3 regions of the Catenibacterium mitsuokai genome follow, and region 2 is predicted to be linked to each of the others. Evidence: predicted binding sites of a transcription regulator. Region 2 holds the regulator's gene; each other region holds the start of a gene.
The links. Region 2 encodes HrcA, which represses chaperone genes, less so after heat shock. Its sites were predicted from a motif close to TTTTAGCACTNNNNNNNNNNNAGTGCTAAAA; they were not measured.
Positions count from the first base shown of each region.

Region 1: a site for HrcA is predicted at 2,528-2,558, ahead of htpG (molecular chaperone HtpG). Genes of this name have one in related genera too.
Region 3: a site for HrcA is predicted at 4,756-4,786, ahead of NQ499_RS12300 (co-chaperone GroES). Genes of this name have one in related genera too.

Region 1 covers NZ_CP102271.1:1,528,703-1,536,006, forward strand. The annotation lists T-box leader at 1-162, opposite strand, end outside; gene NQ499_RS07815 (hypothetical protein) at 288-530, opposite strand; gene htpG (molecular chaperone HtpG) at 573-2,468, opposite strand; gene NQ499_RS07825 (hypothetical protein) at 2,586-2,990, opposite strand; gene NQ499_RS07830 (Y-family DNA polymerase) at 2,987-4,429, opposite strand; gene bilR (bilirubin reductase, long form) at 4,495-6,417, opposite strand; gene NQ499_RS07840 (GNAT family N-acetyltransferase) at 6,586-7,023, opposite strand; gene NQ499_RS07845 (GNAT family N-acetyltransferase) at 7,035-7,304, opposite strand, start outside.
Region 2 covers NZ_CP102271.1:1,673,690-1,680,993, forward strand. The annotation lists gene dnaK (molecular chaperone DnaK) at 1-844, opposite strand, end outside; gene grpE (nucleotide exchange factor GrpE) at 862-1,434, opposite strand; gene hrcA (heat-inducible transcriptional repressor HrcA) at 1,448-2,470, opposite strand; gene hemW (radical SAM family heme chaperone HemW) at 2,600-3,691, opposite strand; gene holA (DNA polymerase III subunit delta) at 3,693-4,652, opposite strand; gene NQ499_RS08795 (ComEC/Rec2 family competence protein) at 4,694-6,670, opposite strand; gene NQ499_RS08800 (ComEA family DNA-binding protein) at 6,661-7,131, opposite strand; gene ruvB (Holliday junction branch migration DNA helicase RuvB) at 7,149-7,304, opposite strand, start outside.
Region 3 covers NZ_CP102271.1:2,379,745-2,387,048, reverse strand. The annotation lists gene aroE (shikimate dehydrogenase) at 1-750, opposite strand, end outside; gene chbG (chitin disaccharide deacetylase) at 846-1,583, shown strand; gene NQ499_RS12310 (aminotransferase-like domain-containing protein) at 1,637-2,824, shown strand; gene groL (chaperonin GroEL) at 2,849-4,468, opposite strand; gene NQ499_RS12300 (co-chaperone GroES) at 4,481-4,741, opposite strand; gene NQ499_RS12295 (lysylphosphatidylglycerol synthase transmembrane domain-containing protein) at 4,893-5,915, opposite strand; gene NQ499_RS12290 (metallophosphoesterase) at 5,998-6,795, opposite strand; gene rnjA (ribonuclease J1) at 6,795-7,304, opposite strand, start outside.

The DNA of each region.
Region 1 (7,304 bases), 140 kb from region 2:
TTCCTAAATCCTCTCTTATCCTTAAGGCGGAACACCGATGATCCTATGTATTCAGACCATCCTCTCAAAAGTGCGGTTCATTCAACTTTCCATGCTGACCTCTCACCTACGCCAGCTCGCTGCAATTTCCAGTTAAACTACTCTCTTTGTCATTGAGTTTTCTTTGTATGTGTCTTATTATAACCAGACGATTTTAATTGTCAACAAGAAAAATGATATTTTTCATATTTTTATGCAAAATCTATATTTTCTATATATATTTATGTTATTCGCAAACTTTAAACGATTTATTTCACAAAAGAGTGTATTTTATGAAAAACTTTATAAGTAAAATCAATTGGTTTTTCATATTGAGACAAGATCATCTGGATGTTTTCTAAGTCTTCATCCTTCTCTTTTAATGCTTCAATCCATTTTAATGATGCATCATGAAACTGGTCAATCATTGTATAAGCATAAATCAATTTATAAGAAACAAATATTAATAACCCGCTCGCACATAAACAAAGAGCAGATAAGAATAATTTCATAAAAATCCCTCTTTTCTGCTCTCATTATATCAAATCAAATTGTTATTTAGAAGCCTCAATCATAAGCTTTGTGATCTTATTAGAGAAATCTACAGGATCATCAATAGAGAATCCAGCAATAAGTAAAGCCTGATCAAATAGGATAGATGCATATTCATCAATCTTTACAGGTTCTTTTTCATAAACAGACTGTAATGATTTAAATAAATCATGATCCGGGTTAATTTCAAGAATTCTTCCAGCTTTGATACCCTGTGCATCTGGCATCTGGTTTAATACCTTTTCCATTTCAAATGAAACACCATCACCACTTGCTAGACATACTGGATGAGATTTTAAACGATGAGATAACTTAACATCTTGTACCTTATCACCTAAAGCCTTCTTAACGATTTCAAGTAATGGCTTGTTATCTTCAGTCTTCTGTTCAAGTTCCTTCTTTTCATCTTCTGTTTCTAAGTCTAAATCACCTTGAGTGACATTCTTGAATGTCTTAGAATCATAGTCTCTCATCATCTGTAAGCAGAATTCATCCACATTATCAGTCATATAAAGAACATCATAGCCTTTAGACTTAACTGCTTCTACTTGTGGTAATAAATCACATTTTTCTACTGTTTCACCAGAAGCATAATAGATTTCCTTCTGATTTTCAGGCATAGCTTCTACATATTCCTTTAATGTAATAAGTTCTTTCTTATCAGAAGAATAGAACATCAATAAATCCTGAAGTTTATCTTTCAACATGCCATAACTGTTATAAATACCAAACTTCAACTGCATACCGAAGTTTTTAAAGAATGTTATATATTCATCACGGTCATTCTTAAGCATCTTTTCAAGTTCAGTCTGGATACGTTTTTCAATCTTATTTGCAATAACCTTCATCTTTCTATCGTGCTGTAACATTTCACGAGAGATATTCAAGTTTAAATCCTGTGAATCAACAAGACCCTTTACAAATCTGAAATGTTCAGGGACTAAATCTTCTGCATGATCCATGATGAAGACACCACGAGAATAAAGCTGTAAGCCTTTCTTATAATCCTGTGAATAGTAATTCATAGGTGTTTTAGATGGGATAAATAGTAATGACGTATAAGAAACAGCACCTTCTACAACATTATGCATGACTCTCTGAGGAGCTTCAAAATCATTGAATTTAGCCTTATAGAATTCATCATATTCTTCTTTTGTGATATCTTTCTTCTGACGTTTCCATAAAGGAACCTGTGAGTTTAAAGTCTTGTTTTCTACAACATCTTCATATTCATCACTGTCTTCCTTCTTTCTAGAAGTAGTCACATCCATCTTGATTGGGTAATGAACGTAGTCTGAATATTTCTTAACAAGTCTTTCAATTTCATACTGATCGAGATACTTACTATAATCTTCTTCCTCTGTATCCTTCTTTAAGTGAAGAATGATTGTAGTACCATGTTCTGCCTTTTCTACTTCTTCAACAGTATAGCCATCACTTGTATCACTCTTCCATAAATATGCTTTATCTTCACCATATTTCTTAGAATAAACTTCTACTTCATCAGCAACCATGAAGGCGCTATAGAAACCGACACCAAACTGACCAATGATATCAACATCGCTTACACCTTTTTCTAAGGCATTCTTGAACTCATAAGAACCAGAATTTGCGATAGTACCTAAATGTTCTTCTAATTCTTCCTTAGTCATACCGATACCTTCATCAGCAATTGTAAGGGTTCTATTTTCTTTATCAGCAATGAGGTTGATAGCCATATCTTCTCTTGAGAAACTTGTAATATTTTCCTGTAACGCTTTATAGTAAAGCTTATCACTTGCATCACTTGCATTTGAAATCAATTCTCTCAAGAAGATTTCCTTATGAGTATAAATAGAATTAATCATTAAATCGAGAAGTCTTTTAGACTCTGCTTTAAATTCTTTCTTATCTGACATTTTTATACGCTCCTTTAGCACTCTAGTAATTTAAATGCTAAAGACAGTATACACACCTTTATTAGCATTGTCAATATTTGAGTGCTAAACAATTAAAAAGACTGAAATGAATCAGTCTTAATCCTTTAGTATACTTATATGATAAATATCTTCGATGAGAATGGTTGTTTTATCTAGTAGTAGCACTCTTTTATTGATTTCATCAATATCTTTAAACTGTCCTCTTACAGTCATATAAGACCCACCCTCTTTATACTCATCTTCTAGAAAATAATCTATCGTGATAGAAGGATGTTCTTTTTTATTAATAAGTAGATTGTTAAGCACTCTATTTAATACTTGTCTTTGATCTTCATCTAATATACGTTTTTGAGTAGTTAGTCTTCCTGCTTCACTTATTTTATCTACATGTGTTTTAAGAGCCGCAAACGGTGCAAACTGAGCTGCTCTATTATTCATGGACATTCTAGGATGATTCGGTGAAGTAGGATGTTTCATATTGATTATATCGTCATAATTCATGCTTTATGTCCTCCTATCATCTTATTTCTTTCTCTAGTTGTGGCACCTTCCTGAAGATCAGCCCCTTTAAGCAAGGCGTTCTTGCCATATTTCTTCTTAATATCAAGTGTCACACCCTGCAGTTTCTTTTCTTTAGATAAGTCCACTTCTATCTTTTCTTCATCAAATAAAGAAAGCTGTTTATAGGTCATAGGAATATCGTCATCACTTCTTACCTGTGTGGCATTGAGCTGAATTCTTCTTATTGTAAGTGCATGATTTATATGTAAGTGATAGAAACGTAATAAGGCATCGCACATGAGCTTAAAAGAAGATGTGTATCTATCTAGATTAATTGTTCCATGGAGATGCTTTGGAAGTTTCCTTCCATAACGATCTTCCATGAGTTCTCCATGATAATCCTTCATATTCTCAATATCATAGCCAATTGTAAGAACAAGTTTATTAGTCACTAGATGCTTTTCAAACAAATCCAGACTTAATGATTCTATCATTTCCTTTAAAATGATTTCAGTTTGCTTATAATCATAAGCACATGATAATACCTGCCCGGTTCCTATACTTTTAGAAGGTGCTTTATAGGCTTTAATGGCAGACATGGTACAAGGTTCCCAGCCCCAGGCATGATCAATAAGCAGTTCTGCATTGACTCCAAATAGATTGTATAGTTTTTCTTCATCTTCTAATGAGCATCTTGCGATATCTCCCATTGTATATAACCCGATATTATTGAGTTTCTTAGAGATACCTTTACCGACTCTCCAGAAGTCGGTCAAAGGTGTATGAGACCATAATAGTTTTCTATAGGCATATGTGTTTAAGTACGCAATACGGGCCCCTTTTTCGTCTGGTTCTTTATGTTTAGCGACAATATCCATAGCCACCTTTGCAAGATAGAGATTCGTTCCTATTCCTGCAGTCACAGTAATACCCACTTCTTTATATATATCATGAATAATATTTTGAACAAGATGAAAGGCATCTAACTCATATGTATCAAGATAATGTGTTGCATCAATAAAGACTTCATCAATAGAATAGACATGAATATCATCAGGAGAGAAATACTTTAAATATATAGAATAAATGCGTGTTGAATATTCTAGATAGAGAGACATACGAGGTTTCGCAATAATGTAATCTATGGCTTTATGTTTATTCTTATTAAGATTTGATGCAAGAAAAGAACTTCCATCAAGTGGTTCTCTTTGATGATTGAGTTGTTTAAGTTTAGAAATGACTTCAAAGAGTCTTGCACGTCCAGGAAGACCATAGGCTTTTAAACTCGGAGAGACGGCAAGGCATATGGTTTTTTCTGTACGTGAGGCATCCGCGACAACGAGATTGGTGTCTAGTGGATCGAGTCCTCTCTCTAGACATTCTACAGATGCATAAAATGATTTAATATCTATCACTAGATATGTTGGAACATGTGCCATAGTCTCACCTCCTTGAGAAACTTATTATAACACAAAAAAGACAGGCACCGCCTGTCTTAAGCTTCTTATAATGCGTTTGCTGCAAGATAACCAGATTCAATAGCTGAATTGATGTCTGCAACCTTATTTGCATCACCAATTGTTTGCACATGGATGTTCTTTTCTTCTAATGCAGTAATGTCAAATGCATTAGAACGAGCACCTACTGCAAATACTACATAATCACATGGAAGTGAAACTTTACCTTCTGCAGTTTCTGCTTCTACTGTAGTTGCAGTGATTTCTGTTACCTTGGTATTAGTAAACTGTTTAACACCATGCTTTTCAAAATCAGCCATCATTTCTGGACGAATTGTAGTTGATTCTTCTTTTGCGATAGTATCCATCATTTCTACGATACTGACATCATTACCTCTAAGTGCAAGGTATTCAGCTGTTTCAGCACCTACAAGTCCACCACCGATTACAACGATTCTTCCTGCTGGGAACTGTTCATTAGAAAGTACCTTCCAAGCATCCTGTACATGAGGCATATCCTTACCTGGGATATTTAAGATGAAATTACAAGCACCTGTTGCAACAATGACTTCATCAGGCTGATCAGCTAAGATATCTTCGCAAGTAACAGCTTTACCTAAACGTAAATCAACGCCTAATACTTTTACTTCATTTGCGAGATAATGAATAGCACGATTCATTTCTTCTTTTCTAGGTGGTACAGAAGCAATATTTAACTGTCCGCCTACTTTAGTATCCTTGTCATAAACAATAACATCATGGCCTTTCACAGCAGCAACTCTAGCAGCTTCTAAACCTGCAGGTCCTGCACCTACAATAACAACCTTCTTCTTAGTATCAGCAGGTGTAATTGTTCTTTCATATTCATAACCATTTTCTGCGTTAAGGACACAGCTTAAGAACTTTCTGTTCTGGATAGAGTCTGTACATCCCTTATTACACATCATACATAAACGAATTCTGCATGGCTGTCCATCTTCAATCTTTTTAACATAATCAGGATCAGCTAATAATGAACGTCCATAACCTACGATATCACATACACCATTTTCGATTAAGGCTTCACCATTCTGTGGAGTAACGATACGTCCTACCGCAGATACTGGAATACTTACAGCATCTTTAACTCTCTTAGTATATGACTGCATGAAGCAATATGGCTGAGTACCCATTGCTGGAATAGTATCATTCAAGTTACCTGTATGGTTAGCCTGTCCAACATGGATCATATTAACGCCTGCTTCTTCAAGCTTTTTAGCAAGTTCAACAGCTTCATCAATCTTTAATCCACCTTTACCTCTTAATGGGTTATCAGTGATGATTGGAAGTTTATAGTCAATACAGATATGAGGGGCATGTTCTTTAATGCTTTCTACTACCTGTAATGCAAAACGTGTTCTATTTTCGAAGCTTCCTCCATATTCATCTGTACGATGGTTTAATACTGTAGAACATAAAGCACCTACTAAACGGTCTCCATGAACTTCTACTACATCTACCCCTGCTTCATAAGCACGTCTTACGCATTCACCCATCTGTTTAAGAATTGTATTTAATGCTTCTGGAGTTACTTCATCAGTGAAATGAAGCATATCATGATGTAATTTAGCACGAGCTGCCTGCATATCACCCTTCTTAAACATTTCAGCTAAAGCCTGAACATCATATTCAGGATGGAAAATCTGAATACCTAATTTACAATCAAATTCATGTAATGCATCAGCTAATTCTTTATAAGCTGGAATCTGTTCATCCTTGAATAATTTTGGTGTTGGAGAAACAGTATTTACTGGTGCGACGTCTCCAAGTACGATATAAGATACGCCACCTTCTGCAATACGTTTATAGAAGTTGAAGCTCTGTTTAGAAATTGAACCGTCACGTTCTTCATAGCCAGTTGTCATTGGTGGGAACATGATACGGTTTTTCAATGTGATTGGACCTACTTTAATTGGTTCTAATAGTTTCATATTATCAATCTCCTTACAATACATTTTAACCACTCCTATTATAGCGCTTTCATTTTACAAATGATAGTAATTATATGGAATTTATAGGGTATATTTTGTCATCAAAAGATTAAACTATACATTTTTTAAGACAAAAAAGTGCGTACACAAAAGTACACACCTATTTCTTTAATATTCTTTCATGAATACGACCTGTGATGATTGTTCTTTGAAGCCATTTTTCTGATAAAAGTAATAAGCAGGAAATTCTCTTTCCGTAATCAACATAATACGGTCTATTCCTCTTTTTTTCGTATAATCAACAACTAAGTCCATGAATTGTGAACCGAGTCCTTTAGATTGTTCATCCGTCATAATTCCAAATTCATCAATCCAGAATTCTCTTCCATTATACCAATGTTTGATGCGACCCAACGCAATTCCAATGAGTTTATCTCCATCATATAAGCCAATAGAAAGAGATAAGCGATTGCCTACTAGATCATGCATATAAATAGATAGGTCCTCTTCATTCCATTCATCATTCCATGGTTCCCTGGAGAATATTTCATTAAATAATTGTGATATCTCTTTGACATGTGCCAAGCATATTTCTCTAACTTCCATAAGATCTCCTATTATAATTCTTCAGGAAGAATAGAATAAAAAACATCATCTACTACTCCCTGATTATTTTTTCCATGTTTTCTAAGAGTGCCCTCATATTTCATACCAGCTTTTTGCATCACTCTACCTGAATGAGGATTATTTTTATCATGTCTTGCACGTACAACATCATAGCCTTCCTTAAACAGATAAGAAATAACTTCTCTAAGTGCTTCGGCAACATATCCATGACCCCAATAAGCCTGTCCAATACAATAGCCAATTTCTACTGTATTTGTTTT
Region 2 (7,304 bases):
AATCAGATGTTAATTCATCAAATTTTGCTCTTGTAAGAGTCATATCTAAATGAAGTGGTCCATTAGCACCAGCTGTGATATATGGTAATGAAATCTGAGTCTGCATCATACCAGATAAGTCTTTCTTAGCCTTTTCTGCAGCATCTTTAACTCTCTGCATAGCCATCTTATCAGCGCTTAAATCAACACCGTTTTCTTTCTTGAATTCACTAATCATGTAGTCCATAACTTTCTTATCGAAGTCATCACCACCTAAGTGGTTGTTACCTGCAGTAGCTAATACATCGAAAGTACCATCAGCTAAGTCAAGGATAGATACATCGAATGTTCCACCACCTAAGTCATATACTAATACTTTCTGTTCCTGTTCAGTCTTGTCTACACCATAAGCAAGAGCTGCTGCTGTAGGTTCGTTGATGATACGTTCAACTTCAAGACCTGCAATCTTACCAGCATCTTTTGTAGCCTGACGCTGTGAGTCATTGAAGTAAGCTGGAACTGTGATAACTGCACGAGTTACAGGTTCACCTAAATAACTTTCAGCAGTAGCTTTTAAGTTCTGAAGAATCATTGCTGAAATTTCTTCTGGTGTATAATCACGACCATTGACATGTTCTTTATAGCTTGTACCCATATGTCTCTTGATTGATGCTACAGTATCAGGATTTGTAACTGCCTGACGCTTTGCAGCTTCACCAACGATAATTTCGCCATTCTTGAATGCAACAACTGATGGAGTTGTTCTCATTCCTTCTGGATTTGCAATTACTTTTGCTTCACCATTTTCCATTACACTGACACATGAATTTGTTGTACCTAAATCAATACCAATAACTTTACTCATAATAAGTTCTCCTCCTATTAATCCTTATTCACTTTCACTAAAGTTGCTCTAATAACTCTATCTTTTAACATATAACCTTTTTGTAATTCTTCAGTCACAATATTTGGACCAAAGTCAGGATTGTCATCCTGCATGACTGCCTGGTGTATATTAGGATCAAATTCCTTGCCCTGTGCTTCAATCACAGTTACACCATTCTTACCTAGAATATTCATTAACTGGTTTAAGATCATCTTGTTACCCTTAAGAATATTCTTACCTTCTTCGCTTTCAGGTTCTACAGTTAATGATCTTTCATAGTTATCAATAACTGGTAGTAACTCTTCAATAAAAGACTGCATTGCATACTTTAACTGATTTGCATGTTCTGTTTTAAGTCTTTTCTTTAAGTTCTCCATATCAGCGAATACTTTATAATAATCTGTCTTCCACTTGTTGATTTGAGATTCTAAATCCTTAATCTTTTCATCTTTAGGATCTACTGTTTCTTCAGCTTTTTCTTCAGCTGTTTCTTCTTTTACTTCTTCAGCTTCTTCCTTAGTAGTTTCTTCAACAGTTTCTTCTGCTTCTTTCTTCATTTCTTCTGCCATGGTCTCACCTCTTCTACTCATCATTTTCCTTGATGATTCTTTCAATATTTTCAGTAATATATTCTACAAGCGATACAACTTTCTTGTAAGGCATACGCGTTGGACCGATTACAGAAATCGTTCCTTTGTTAGCTCCTCCTGTATCAAAAGAAGATGAAATAACAGATACATCATCAAGTCCAGATACATTTGAATCATCACCAATCAATACCTTAATGCCATCGTCATCTGTGGGTGCTAAGAAATTCCAGTTTGATGAATTTTCAAATGCACTCACTAGTTTTCTTAACTTATTGACATCATTGTATTCTGGCTGATATAACAAATGATCTTTACCAGAGAAATATACATTGTTTCTTGCAAATTTCATAAATGCTTCTAAGAAAGCATTAAACAAGATTTCATGTTCCTTGATTCTCGTATTGAGGATTGGCTTGACATCGTTTTCTAACTTATCTGCGACCTGATTAATTGGTGTACCTACCAGTGTATCATTCATAACCGATACACAGGATTGTAAATCATCCAAACTCAATGTCTCAGATAAAGTGAAAACTCGATTTTCTACATGTCCCTTATCCGTCACTATGATGGCTGTCACATTTCTTGTTCCAATAGGAACTAATGTGATATTCTGCAGGCATTCATAACTTGAATTAGGTCCTAGAGCAACCGCCGTCAGATCAGTCAACTGGCTTAACATTTCGCAGCTTTCTTTAATCAAACTATTCAATGATTGATGTGTATCACTAAAGATTGTTGCAACCTGATTCTTCACCTGTTCATCAACATTTGGCTGAAGCAAAGTATTTACATAATAGTAGTAGCCCTTCTTAGAAGGAACACGACCAGAAGATGTATGTGTCTTTACTAGAAAGCCAAGTTCTTCAAGTTTGCTCATTTCATTTCGGATAGTGGCGCTTGAATAAGGTAACTCATATTTTGTCATCAATAGTTTAGATCCAACAGGTTCTGCTGTTTCAATAAACTCTTCGACAATATATTTAAATATTAGCATTTGTCTTGCCGATAGCACTCTCAAGCACCTCCTTAGCACTCTTTTTCCTCTTGTGCTAGATTCATTATACATTCTTTTTTAGCAGTGTCAAGCCTTTAGTGCTAGTTTGTGTTAAAAAACGGTTTCTATTTTCTAGAAACCGTTGTACTACTCTGGCAAGAAATCAAGGAGAATGGAATTAAGAAGATCAAGCGTATGATTTGTTTTTAAATGATTATTTTCAATAACCAGATTGTGGTTATCTAGATTCTTAGAGAGAGCTTCTTTATAGACCTCTTCTATAGTATGATGGTATCTTCTTTTAAATTCATCAAGGTCCAATCCTTCTTCAAGACGTAAAGACATCATAAGATGATTAAACATTGTATCTTCGATTGTTTCTTTTTCTATATATATTGTATTCTTCCCCTGCAGGTAATCAGTGAGACTACGTGAGTGAGAAATAAGTTCATCATCTATCTTACCTGTGGCGCCAATACCGACACCATAATAGTTCTCATAATGCCAATAGACTTTATTATGATAAGATTCATGATTTCCTAATGCATAATTAGATACCTCATAACGATGAAAACCTGCACGAGAGAGTGTCTCTACAATATAATCACTCCAGATTCCTTCAGTTTCTTCATCAAGTGGTTCATAATTGTCATAAAGTCTTGTATGTTCTTCTAGTATAAGAGAATAGTAGGATAAATGATTGATAGGAAGTGATAAGGCAATCTGTAAATCTTCTTTTACATCTTCTAGTGTCTGTCCTGGTAATCCATACATCAAATCAATAGAGATATGCTTAAAGCCAATAGCCTTCGCATTTCTTACAACTTCTTTTGCAATAGAAGATGTATGATAACGTTCAATTCTTTTTAATAATGTATTATCAAATGTCTGTACTCCAACACTTAAGCGATTAACTCCATGAAGATGCATAATTTCTAGTTTATCTAGCGTTGCTGATTCAGGATTGACTTCTATAGTATATTCTAGAGTTCCATCACCCACAAAAGGATCTATCATATTTAATAACATCTTTAATTGATTTAAAGAAAGTGCACTTGGTGTGCCTCCTCCTATATAAATAGTTTCCATCGGATGATGAGGAAGTGTATCAAGTTCTTCCTTTAAACGTTCTAGATACTGTAATACAAACTCTTCACGATAATAAACCTTTGCAAAATCGCAATAAGAACAGATATGATCACAAAAAGGAATATGAATATAAAGTGCTTTTGTTTCCATATTATATCCTCATCAAGAAGAGTTCTAATCCTCTATATTTATCCACTGTCCCTGTCTTGATCGCATAATCAAGTTCAGATAAAGCATAAAGTTTTTCCATAAGTTCTGTAATATCAAAGTGTGCCGCATTTTTACGGATTGGATAGATTGCACGAGGATTAAGTCCAAGGGCAGATGCAATATCAGTATCACGATAGCCCTTCTTACTCATAATAGAGACCTGATAAAGATTACGTAATGAATTCGCAATTAACCCAATCAACTGTAAAGGCTCATGGTTTTGAGAAATCAAATCCTGATAAACACGCATCGTATTTCTTAAATCATGATTCATAAGCGCATTTGTCAACTTAAATACATCTTCTTCAACACGTGGTGGAACAAGTCTTTCAACATCTTCCTTCTTTATATTATGTGTATAAAGACATAGTTTTTCTACCTGATTAGAAATAGTCAAAAGATCATTCCCACAGCGATCTAACAACAAAGTAAGTGCATCATCTTCAATAGAGGCATTTCTATGAATGATCGCTTCTCTAGTAGCTTTATAAAGCTGATCAAAGGTCAGTTTTTCCATTTCATACCATTTCGCATGCTTACGTAATGATTTGACTACCTTCTTTCTTTCATCAAAATTACGCTGATCCTGATATATAACAAAGATTGTTGTCGGATTATCATGTTCAATATAATCTAAAAACAGCTTGATATCTTCATCTGTGACAAGCTTCTTTTTAGGCTTCTCTTTGGTAAGAAAGATTGGATTCTTTAAGACAACCATCTTATATTCTGTCAAGAAAGGCTGTGTTAAGGCATCTTCAATGATTTCCTTCATTGGCGTTTCACCTGCATGATAGACCATATAATTCATATCATCACTTGTACATTGATATTTCTTTTTTAAATCCTCTAATCTTTGTGCAAGCAATAGTTTTTCTTCTCCATATAATACAATATTCATAGTTTTCCATCCTTTTGTCCTATTCTACCATATATTCATGATTAACGGTAAATAAGATGTTCCCCTAAATAAGTGATAATAGAAAAGCTGCCATCAAGATCAGTACGCAGTATTTTAATCTTTCTTTCTTCTAATCGTTTAATCACAATACGAGCTGGGTGACCATAAAGATTATGTTCTCCTACACCAATCATCGCAATACGTGGATGTACCATTTGAAAGAATGTTACAGAAGAAGAATAACCACTACCATGATGAGCCACTTTTAAAACATCTATATCTATTTCTCCATATTTCTTATAAAGATCTTCTTCTACATTGCTTGGGATATCACCCGTAAATAAATAATTATAGCCTCCTGTTGTTACTAACATGACTAAAGAATTTTCATTGGTAGAAGGATAAATCACATCACTTTTAAGCATTTTAATTGTAATCAGCTTATTCTTCTCTTCTTCCTGATAGGAGTCAATGATACGCTTGACTTTATATTTCTTCTTTAACGAATCCAAAGCACCATAGTGATCATAATCGTGATGAGATATATAAACTCTATCAATACACGGAACACCTTGAGATTTAAGAAATGGAATAACATTATGACTAGCAATATCATATTCCCTGTTACCCCCTGTATCAATCAAATAATTTCCTTGATTGAAAGGTAGGCGGATCAATGAACAATCCCCCTGCCCTACATCAATAGTAGAAACCTGAGTGTATGGTTTATAGATACTATATATATGAAAGCTGATCATAAGTGCACATAATAGAGACATAGAAAACTGAACACTCTTCTTTTCTTCTAATAATAAGAAAATATAAAATAAGATGACATAATAAAGAATAATAAATGAGAGCGTTGGTTTTTGAAAAATGATTTCTGCATTGAATGAAGTGATAAAGTTCAAGATCATCTGCTGGTAGTTGATCATCATCTTCATAATGAGATCTATTGGAAAAATGAGAGAGAGGAGCGTTACAATATAGAAACAGGATATAAAAGGAGCAAGAAGAACCGTTAAAAAATAAGAAAAGATATTAATGGAGAAGTTAAGCGCGAGGACAATAGGAATACCACCCAAATAGATAAGGAAAGAGCGATATGGGAAATGTTTGGTCATAATGACAAGGAAATAAATAAAGTAAGAGAAGACAAAAGAAATACTAAAGATGATATAAGGATTTTTAATAACATTAAATAAAACAAGTAACGATAGTACATCTAATTGATTGAACTTCTCTTTTACAAGATCATAGATGACAAGCATATAAAAGGCACGATGAAGAGATATATTATAAGGTATAGAAAAGACATAAAAGGCTATGAGTATTTTGATAATGATATCCGCAATATCAACACGTACAAACGTTTTAATAAGACTCAAACATTTATAAAGTAAATGTATATGCATACCTGAAAGAGCAAACATATGGATAAGAGAAAGACTTGTGAGGAGTGAATAGTCTTCTTTAATGGCTTCATCTTTTATACCTAGAACAAAGAGTTTCTGATAACTTTTAATAGACTTCGAAGAAGAGAAATGTTTTTCTATTAATTGACAAAAGGAAGGATGGGATGAAACAGAGGTAATATGGGTGATTTTAGCCTTTGCGACGATATTGTTAGCTTTGAATGAATGATATTCATCATAACCTATCGGATCCTTGCGATGCTTAATTTCAAGAAACCTAAGTTTAACAAGTACTTCATCATTGTATTGAAATGAATGATCTGTATAGGCTTTAATCTTCCCATAATCAGTGTTTAAAATAACATAATTATCTCTTATATCTTTCACCCTCCCAGAAACAATAGAAGGCACTTCTGGTGAAGTCACTGGTCTTAATATAATTGGTAATAAAAAAAGAAGAAACAACATCTTTCTTCCAAATCGTTTCACTAGATAAATTAAATAAGCAAGTAGAAATATATAAAATAAAGGATGAACAAGATAAGCAACTGACAGCAATAAGACAAATACAGCATAATATACTAAATGATATCTTAAAGGCATAGATAGTCACGATAGATGAGATATTTCTTCTCACCGATTCCTTGTATATTCATGATGTCTTCTATCGAATAAAAAGGCTGTATCTGTCTATAGTCAATGAACTTCTGTGCTGTTTTCTCTCCTACCCCTTTTAAAGTCATAAAGTCTTCTAAAGTTCCCTTATTAAGCGAAATCATATTTGCTCTTTTTTCTGGTAAATAAAAACGCATTTCTGCTTGAATACTTCTATTCATATTTAAAGAATCCATGCAAGCATTTTCTTTAACCCCTACTTTCTTTACTAAATCACTCATCGTCATACCTTCTTTTATAGGAACTTCACCTGTTTGGTTAAAAGCACCTTCTAACGTGATATAAACTTCTGATTTTTGTGTAGAGCTGACTTTTTCAGGCTTTTGATAACTATATAGAAATGAGGCAATACTCAAAAGAATCAGCCCAATAATCTTAATTTGACGCATAAAAAAAGAGAATTGATCTAATTCTCTCTTGTAATATGAAAATGTCTATAAGCAAGATTTGTCGCAATTCTGCCTCTTGAAGTACGTTTGATCAAGCCTTTTTGTAGTAAGTAAGGTTCATAGACATCTTCTAATGTCATTCTTTCTTCACCAATACTTGCAGCAAGTGCTTC
Region 3 (7,304 bases), 710 kb from region 2:
TCCGTTCATATAATCAAGACCTCTTTGTCTTGCATAACTTAATAGCTTTGTTTCCTTAGGGTTATAAATAATATCAGCTACTTTTAAACCATCAGGTAACATATCAGCACTCTCAATAATACATCCTTCAGGATGAGGTGCCATACCAACACTTGTTGTATTGACTAATAGATAAGTATCCTTTAAGTCTTCCTTAATACTTTCCTGATCAATTTTCTTTAAAGTAATAGGGCAATCTAATTTCTCATTAAGTTCTTTAATAAATGGTTTATCAGAACGATTATAAACCACAATTTCCTTAGCACCTGCTAATGCAAGAGAAATAATAATTGCACTTGCTGCACCACCAGCACCAAGCACTACAATCTTATGTTTCGCAATACCCCATCCTTTATTTCGGCAGGCCATCACAAAACCTTCTCCATCAGTAATATGACCAATGAGTTTACCATTCTCATTCTTTACCGTATTGATACTCTTCGCAAGTCTTGCCTGTGTTGTGAGTTCATCCATATATTTCATCATATCCTGTTTATAAGGCATAGAAATATTGTATCCTTTAATAGGTAATGTCTTAACAGACGTAATATAATCATCTAACTGATCTTTAGTCACTTCAAATGCAAGATAAACATCATTAATACCTAATGTTTGAAATGCAGTATTATGCATCATTGGTGAAAAAGAATGTTTAATAGGATTTGCGACAACCCCATATAAACCTGTATATCCAGTAATTGTATTTTTCATAACGGTCTCCTTTTGTCTTGTATTATACATCATTTTCTCGATATGTGTGACTGTTCTTATAATATTTAGTACAATGGATTCAAGAGGTGAAAAGTATGATTAAGAAATTAATTATTAATGCTGATGATTTCGGTATGTGTGAAGGAAACTCCCTAGGTATCCTTCTTGCACACGAGCAGGGACTTGTAAGTTCCACTACAGTGATGATGAATATGCCATATGCTTTATGGGCCCTCGAGAAGGCGAAGGCATATCCAAATTTAGGAATAGGTGTTCATTTAACACTCACTGCAGGTAAACCATTATTACCTGGCAAGAAAAGCTATACAGATGAAGAGGGAAACTTCCTAAGACCAAGTGCTTATGAAGATGAATTCCCAGATGGAGAACCAGAGGAAGTTTATGAAGAATGGAAAGCACAGATTGAAGCTTTTATCGCACACACAGGACATCTTCCTACACATCTAGATTCTCATCACTATGTCCATATGGAACATAGACAATTGGAAGTCATCAAGCGTCTTGCCAAGGAATATAACCTTCCTATCAGACAAACAAGATATGTGGATGGAAACTACTTCCCAGCACGTTGTGAATTTTATAAAGATGGTGTAAGCTTTGAAACATTCAAAGAAATCTGTTCAACAGAGGGCTATGATACAGTAGAACTTGTTTGTCATCCTGCTTTAGTTGATGAAAGACTCATGAACGTATCTAGTTACAATATGAATCGTATCAAGGAATTAGAATTACTTAAGAGTGATGCATTCAAACAGTTCATCAAGGATCACGATATTCAGATTATAACTTACGCAGACATAAAAAATAATTAGGTATTTTTAAATAATAGTAGTAGAATGAGAAAAAAGTGAATGGAGTGACATATATGAGATACGCAGATAAGATGAAAAACGTAAAAAAATCCGCCATTAGAAGTGTCATGGCTGATGCAAGTGAGAATGGTACTGTTGACTATATTAGTTTTGCGAGTGGATTCCCTGATCCAGAAGCTATTCCACAGGAGAAACTAGAAGAAGTAGGACATAAGATTCTTCAAGAAAAGACTTATGAAGTTTTGCAGTATGGCTCTGCGCAGGGTTATACAGGTTTAATAGAATCTTCTAAATCATTCATTAATAAGCATGAATGTATATGTACAAGTGATGATGATATTATTATTACAACAGGATCACAGCAGGGATTAGATCTTGTGTCTAAGATATTCTGCGATGAAGGAGATTATGTTGTAGTAGAGAACCCAAGCTATTTAGGTGCTTTAAACTCATTTAAATGTAATGGGGCAAAGCTGCTTGGTGTTTCTTTAGAAGAAGATGGTGTAAATCTAAAAGAACTAGAAGAAGCCTTTAAGAAAGGACCAAAGGTATTCTATACAATTCCTAACTTCCAGAATCCTACCGGAGTCACAACATCTCTAGAAAAAAGAAAAGAAATCTATAACCTTGCAGTAAAGTATGATGTAGTTATTCTAGAAGATAACCCTTATGGTTATTTACGTATTACAGGCGAAGAAGTCCCTTCTATTAAATCTTTAGATCAAGACCATCGTGTTGTTTATGCAGCCAGTCTTTCTAAGATTATCTCACCTGGTATGCGTACAGGAATCATCTGTGCAAGTAAAGATATTATCTCTAAGCTATTTATGGCTAAACAATCAGGAGATAATCATACAAACAATCTTTCACAATATATGATGGATGCATTCTTGAGAGAAACAGATATGGATGTACATATTAAACATTTGCAGTCTCTTTATGCAAAGAAATGTAATTTCATGTTAGAGATGATCAAGAAGTATTTCCATCCTTCTATTCATGTCATTGAACCAGAAGGTGGTATGTTTATATGGTTTGATTTACCTGATGGAGTCAGTATGCCAGAATTCGTTCATGCTTCTATTAAGAAGCATGTAGCCATCGTACCAGGTAATGAATTCATGGTAGATAGTACTAAGCCATGTCAATCTATTCGTATGAACTTCTCAGCGGCTTCTATGGGGAATATCGAAAAAGGTATTCAGATTTTAGGAGAACTAACATATCAATTCTGCAAGTAAAAAAAAGCCATTTCTGGCTTTTTTTTAATACATGCCACCTTGTGGCATAACAGGCTGTTGTGGTTCTTCTTTCTTAGGAAGTTCTGCCACACCTGCTTCAGTTGTTAAGAACAAGGCTGAAATACTAGCCGCATTTAATAATGCGCTACGAGTGACTTTAGTAGGATCAATAATACCTGTTTCGAACATATTGACCCAGTCACCTGTCTTTGCATCAAATCCAAAGTCCTTTTCAGCAGTCTTCTGGATAGATACAATTTCTTCTTCATCATAACCAGCATTGATTGCAATCTGAGTAAGAGGCGCAAATAAAGAATTCATAACTACGTTAATACCCTTCTGGATATCTACATTCGTATCTCTGACCTGATTCTTTAATTCTTCATAGGCTTCTACTAACGCAGCACCACCACCAACAACGATACCTTCATCTACAGCGGCCTTAGTCGCATTGAGAGCATCTTCAATTCTTAATTTCTTTTCTTTTAATTCTGCTTCAGTTGTAGCACCGACTTTAATTGTTGCAACACCGTTAGATAATTTACCAATACGTTCTTTTAGAGTCTTCTTTTCATAATCACTCTTAGTATGAGTTAATTGTGTCTTTAATTCTTCAACACGGTTATTCACTGCTTCACTTGAACTATGACCAATAAGAGTCGTATTGTCTTTCTTTACAATCACTTTCTTGATTGTACCAAGATCTTCAATAGTTAAATCAGAAAGCTTCATATTAAGATCTTTGTTGTAGAATTTAGCACCAGTTAATACTGCAATATCTTCCAACATTTCTTTCTGTTTATCACCAAATCCTGGAGCCTTAGTTGCTACAACATTAAAGGCACCTCTTAACTTATTCAATACAAGAGAAGAAATCGCTTCATTCTCATAATCTTCAGCAATAAGTAATAATGGTTTATTAGCCTTTAATACCTGTTCAAGTACTGGAAGGATTTCCTGTAAATTAGTAATCTTCTGATTAGTGACTAAGATCAATGGGTTATCCATTTCTACTTCCATCTTATCTGTATCACTTACAAAATAAGGAGATACATAACCCTTATCATACTGCATACCTTCATTCACTTCTAATTCATCATCAAAACTATTAGATTCATCTACGTTGATAATACCATCTCTACCAACCTTATCCATAGCCTGAGCAATCAATTCACCAATATGACTATTAGAAGAAGAAATAGTGGCTACAGATGCAATATCCCTGCTTGTTTCTACTTTATGAGAATTCTTTAATAATACTTCAGCCACTGCTTTAGAGGCTCTTTCAATACCTTCTCTCATAAGTACAGGGTTTGCACCTTTTTCAACCTGCTTCATACCATTCACAATCATATCTCTTGCAAGAATTGTGGCAGTTGTTGTACCATCACCTGCAATATCATTTGTATTATTGGCTACTTCATATACAAGTTTTGCACCCATGTTTTCAAAATGATCTTCTAACTCTATTTCCTTGGCAATAGAAACACCATCGTTCGTAATTAAAGGAGAACCATAACTCTTCTCTAATACTACATTTCTACCTTTAGGACCAAGTGTAACACTCACTGCATCAGCAAGAGTATTCACACCTTTCAACATTGATTGACGTGCATCACTAGAAAAACGTATTTCTTTACTCATAGTTCATTCCTCCTATTCAATACATGCGAGAACATCTTTCTCGTCTATCACAATATATTCAACACCATCAAGTTTAACTTTTGTACCAGAGTATTCCTTGAATACAACACGATCTTTTTCTTTTAAATCATTTTCACATTGTGGACCTACAGCCACAACTTCTCCAACAGTAGGAAGACTCTTTGTCTCAGTAGTGAGAATAATACCACTAGCTGTCTTATTTTCTACTTCTTCTTTCTTTAATACGATATTCTTATTTAAAGGTTTCAACATTTTCTATTCCTCCTTGTTAGCACTCTCTTTATTCAATTGCTAAAAAGTATTATAGCTCGTTTTAGCACATTGTCAAGGCGAGTGCTAATTTGTTTTTGGGCAGATTGGATAAAAGTGCACAAAAAAAAGCCACTCCTGAGTAAAGAGTGACTTAATCGTCTTTTCGTTTTGTATCTTTCGCAACGATAAATGTGATCATACCAAGTATTAATCCAAAATAGAAAGAGAAGAAACGCCATAAGAACATAGAACTAGAGGCATTAGCTCGACCAAGAAAACCAAATAAGATCATATAACATCCTTCACTGCCACCTGATGCACCAGGAATAGGGAGGAATGTATTAATAAGATTAATAATGGATGCAAGTCCTAAGAACTGTACAAATAGGGTAACTGGTACTTTTATTCCTAAAGCAAGACAAGAAAAGAATGGTGTAGAGTAAATGATTGTAAGTTTCACTACATTACATAATACTGTCTGTAATAATGCTTTTTTATTTTTCTGTAGTACATTCATCTGTTCTCTAAATTCACTGAAATAATTCTGGATTCTAAAGCATGTCGATTCATAATCATTTATAAGTGGAGTTTTAGACAGTAGATAAACGACTTTATCTACTATAAAGTTCTGGAACTTCTTACTTTTAGCTCCGGCAAATAATAGAAGAGTGACAACTGCATTAATAAGAAATCCTACGGTTGCCATAGAAGATACACCAACACCTTTATCAAGGAAGTAGGATGAATCCACTATCATAATCACAGCTGTAAAGCCCATGATCACTATTTGATAACTAATAAAGCACATGAGTAATATACTTGTAGATATTGCAGGAGAGATGCCTTGGTTATTAAATACGAACACCTGGGCAAATTGTCCTCCAGAAGAAGAAGGTGTTAAACCACTAAACAAAGTACCTACAAGTCCATTCACAAAACCTTCTTTGAGAGTAAAGTCTTTTTTATAGAAACGCGCAAAGATCATAGTAGCCAGTCCGTCAAATATATAATACATAAACATGATGAAACATAAGATGAATAGCCAGAAGGGATGCGCTGTTGTAATTGTCTTAAATACAGTAGAAACTTCAGAACCTACTGATAAATATAAAGAAATACCACTAATCACAAGAATTAACGCAATATTCAAGATATAGCTCTTCTTTGTTTTCATGGGAATCACCTCATTTCCCTATCTCTATTTTACCAATCTTACTCATTATATGAAAGCAAAAAAAGAGTAGGGATAAAAATCCCTACTCGAATGTAATCATAATAATTTCATTTTCACATAATACTTTAAAATGATAGTTCTTACGTGGCGCAATACCGTTACTTACAATAAGTTCAGAATTATTTTCTGTATAAGTGCCATGATTATAAGTGATTGCATTTTTACATTTTACAAGTGGTCCAATACCTGGGAACCAGATGGTACCGCCATTACTATGTCCAGATAACTGTAATTGTGTATGTCCTTTGTTTTGAATAAAACTATCAGGATAATGACTTAAAGTAAGGACAAAACCATCATAATCAGGAATATCTTCCTGGCTGTTAAGAGACTGTCCATAAAGGATAAAAGAACTATTACGATAATGAATTGTACGTGTACTATTGTTTAATACTTCAAATCCACCCTCATTAAGGATATTAGTCACTTCATCAGCATGGGCATGATCTTCATCACCTAATACTGCAAACTTACCATATCCAGGCTGAAGCTTCTTTAAGATTTTCTGTACTTTTGTATCTTCAATAGGTTTGCCTTCATACAAATCACCAGTAAAAACAACCATATCATAACTTTGATCTTCAATCTCATCTACAATCTGTTCAAGACGATCAATATCCTTAGATGTAGTAATGTGGACATCGGATAAATTGGCAATCTTGAAACCTTTAAAACCATCAGGTAACAAACTAGAACTATAATTTATTCTTGAAAAAGAATAATGTGTTCTAGAAAAGAGACATGTATAACCACCAAACAACACCAATGCTAAGACAATAATAGCAAGAATACCAGTACGAATAATTTTCTGTTTCTTCATTATTTCTTATTCATGATGACAGGAATAATCATCGGTCTTCTCTTTGTCTTAGTATAGAAATAAGTTGTTAATGTTTCTCTAATTGTATTCTTAATTTCTCCAAATGTTGTCTTTTCCTGTAATAAAGCACGTAGCTTACGATCTACAGCCATTTCAGCACCATAAATCATAGGCTTACTATCTTTCATGTATACAAATCCACGGCTCATGATGACTGGCTTATGAAGTAAAATACCAGCATGTGAATCCATGCTAATAAGAACTGCAACCATACCATCTTCACTTAAAATCTGACGGTCATGTAATACTGCAGTAGATAAACCAGTTAAATCATTACCATCTACATAAATATCATCTGCATGTACACCTCTTGTCTGGAATACTTCATGATCTTTTAAGCATAAGCAATCCCCATTACTTAATACAAATGCATGATCAGCCTGTCCGCCTACTTCTTCATATAATTTCTTATGAATACAAAGCATCTTGTGTTCACCATGAATAGGGAA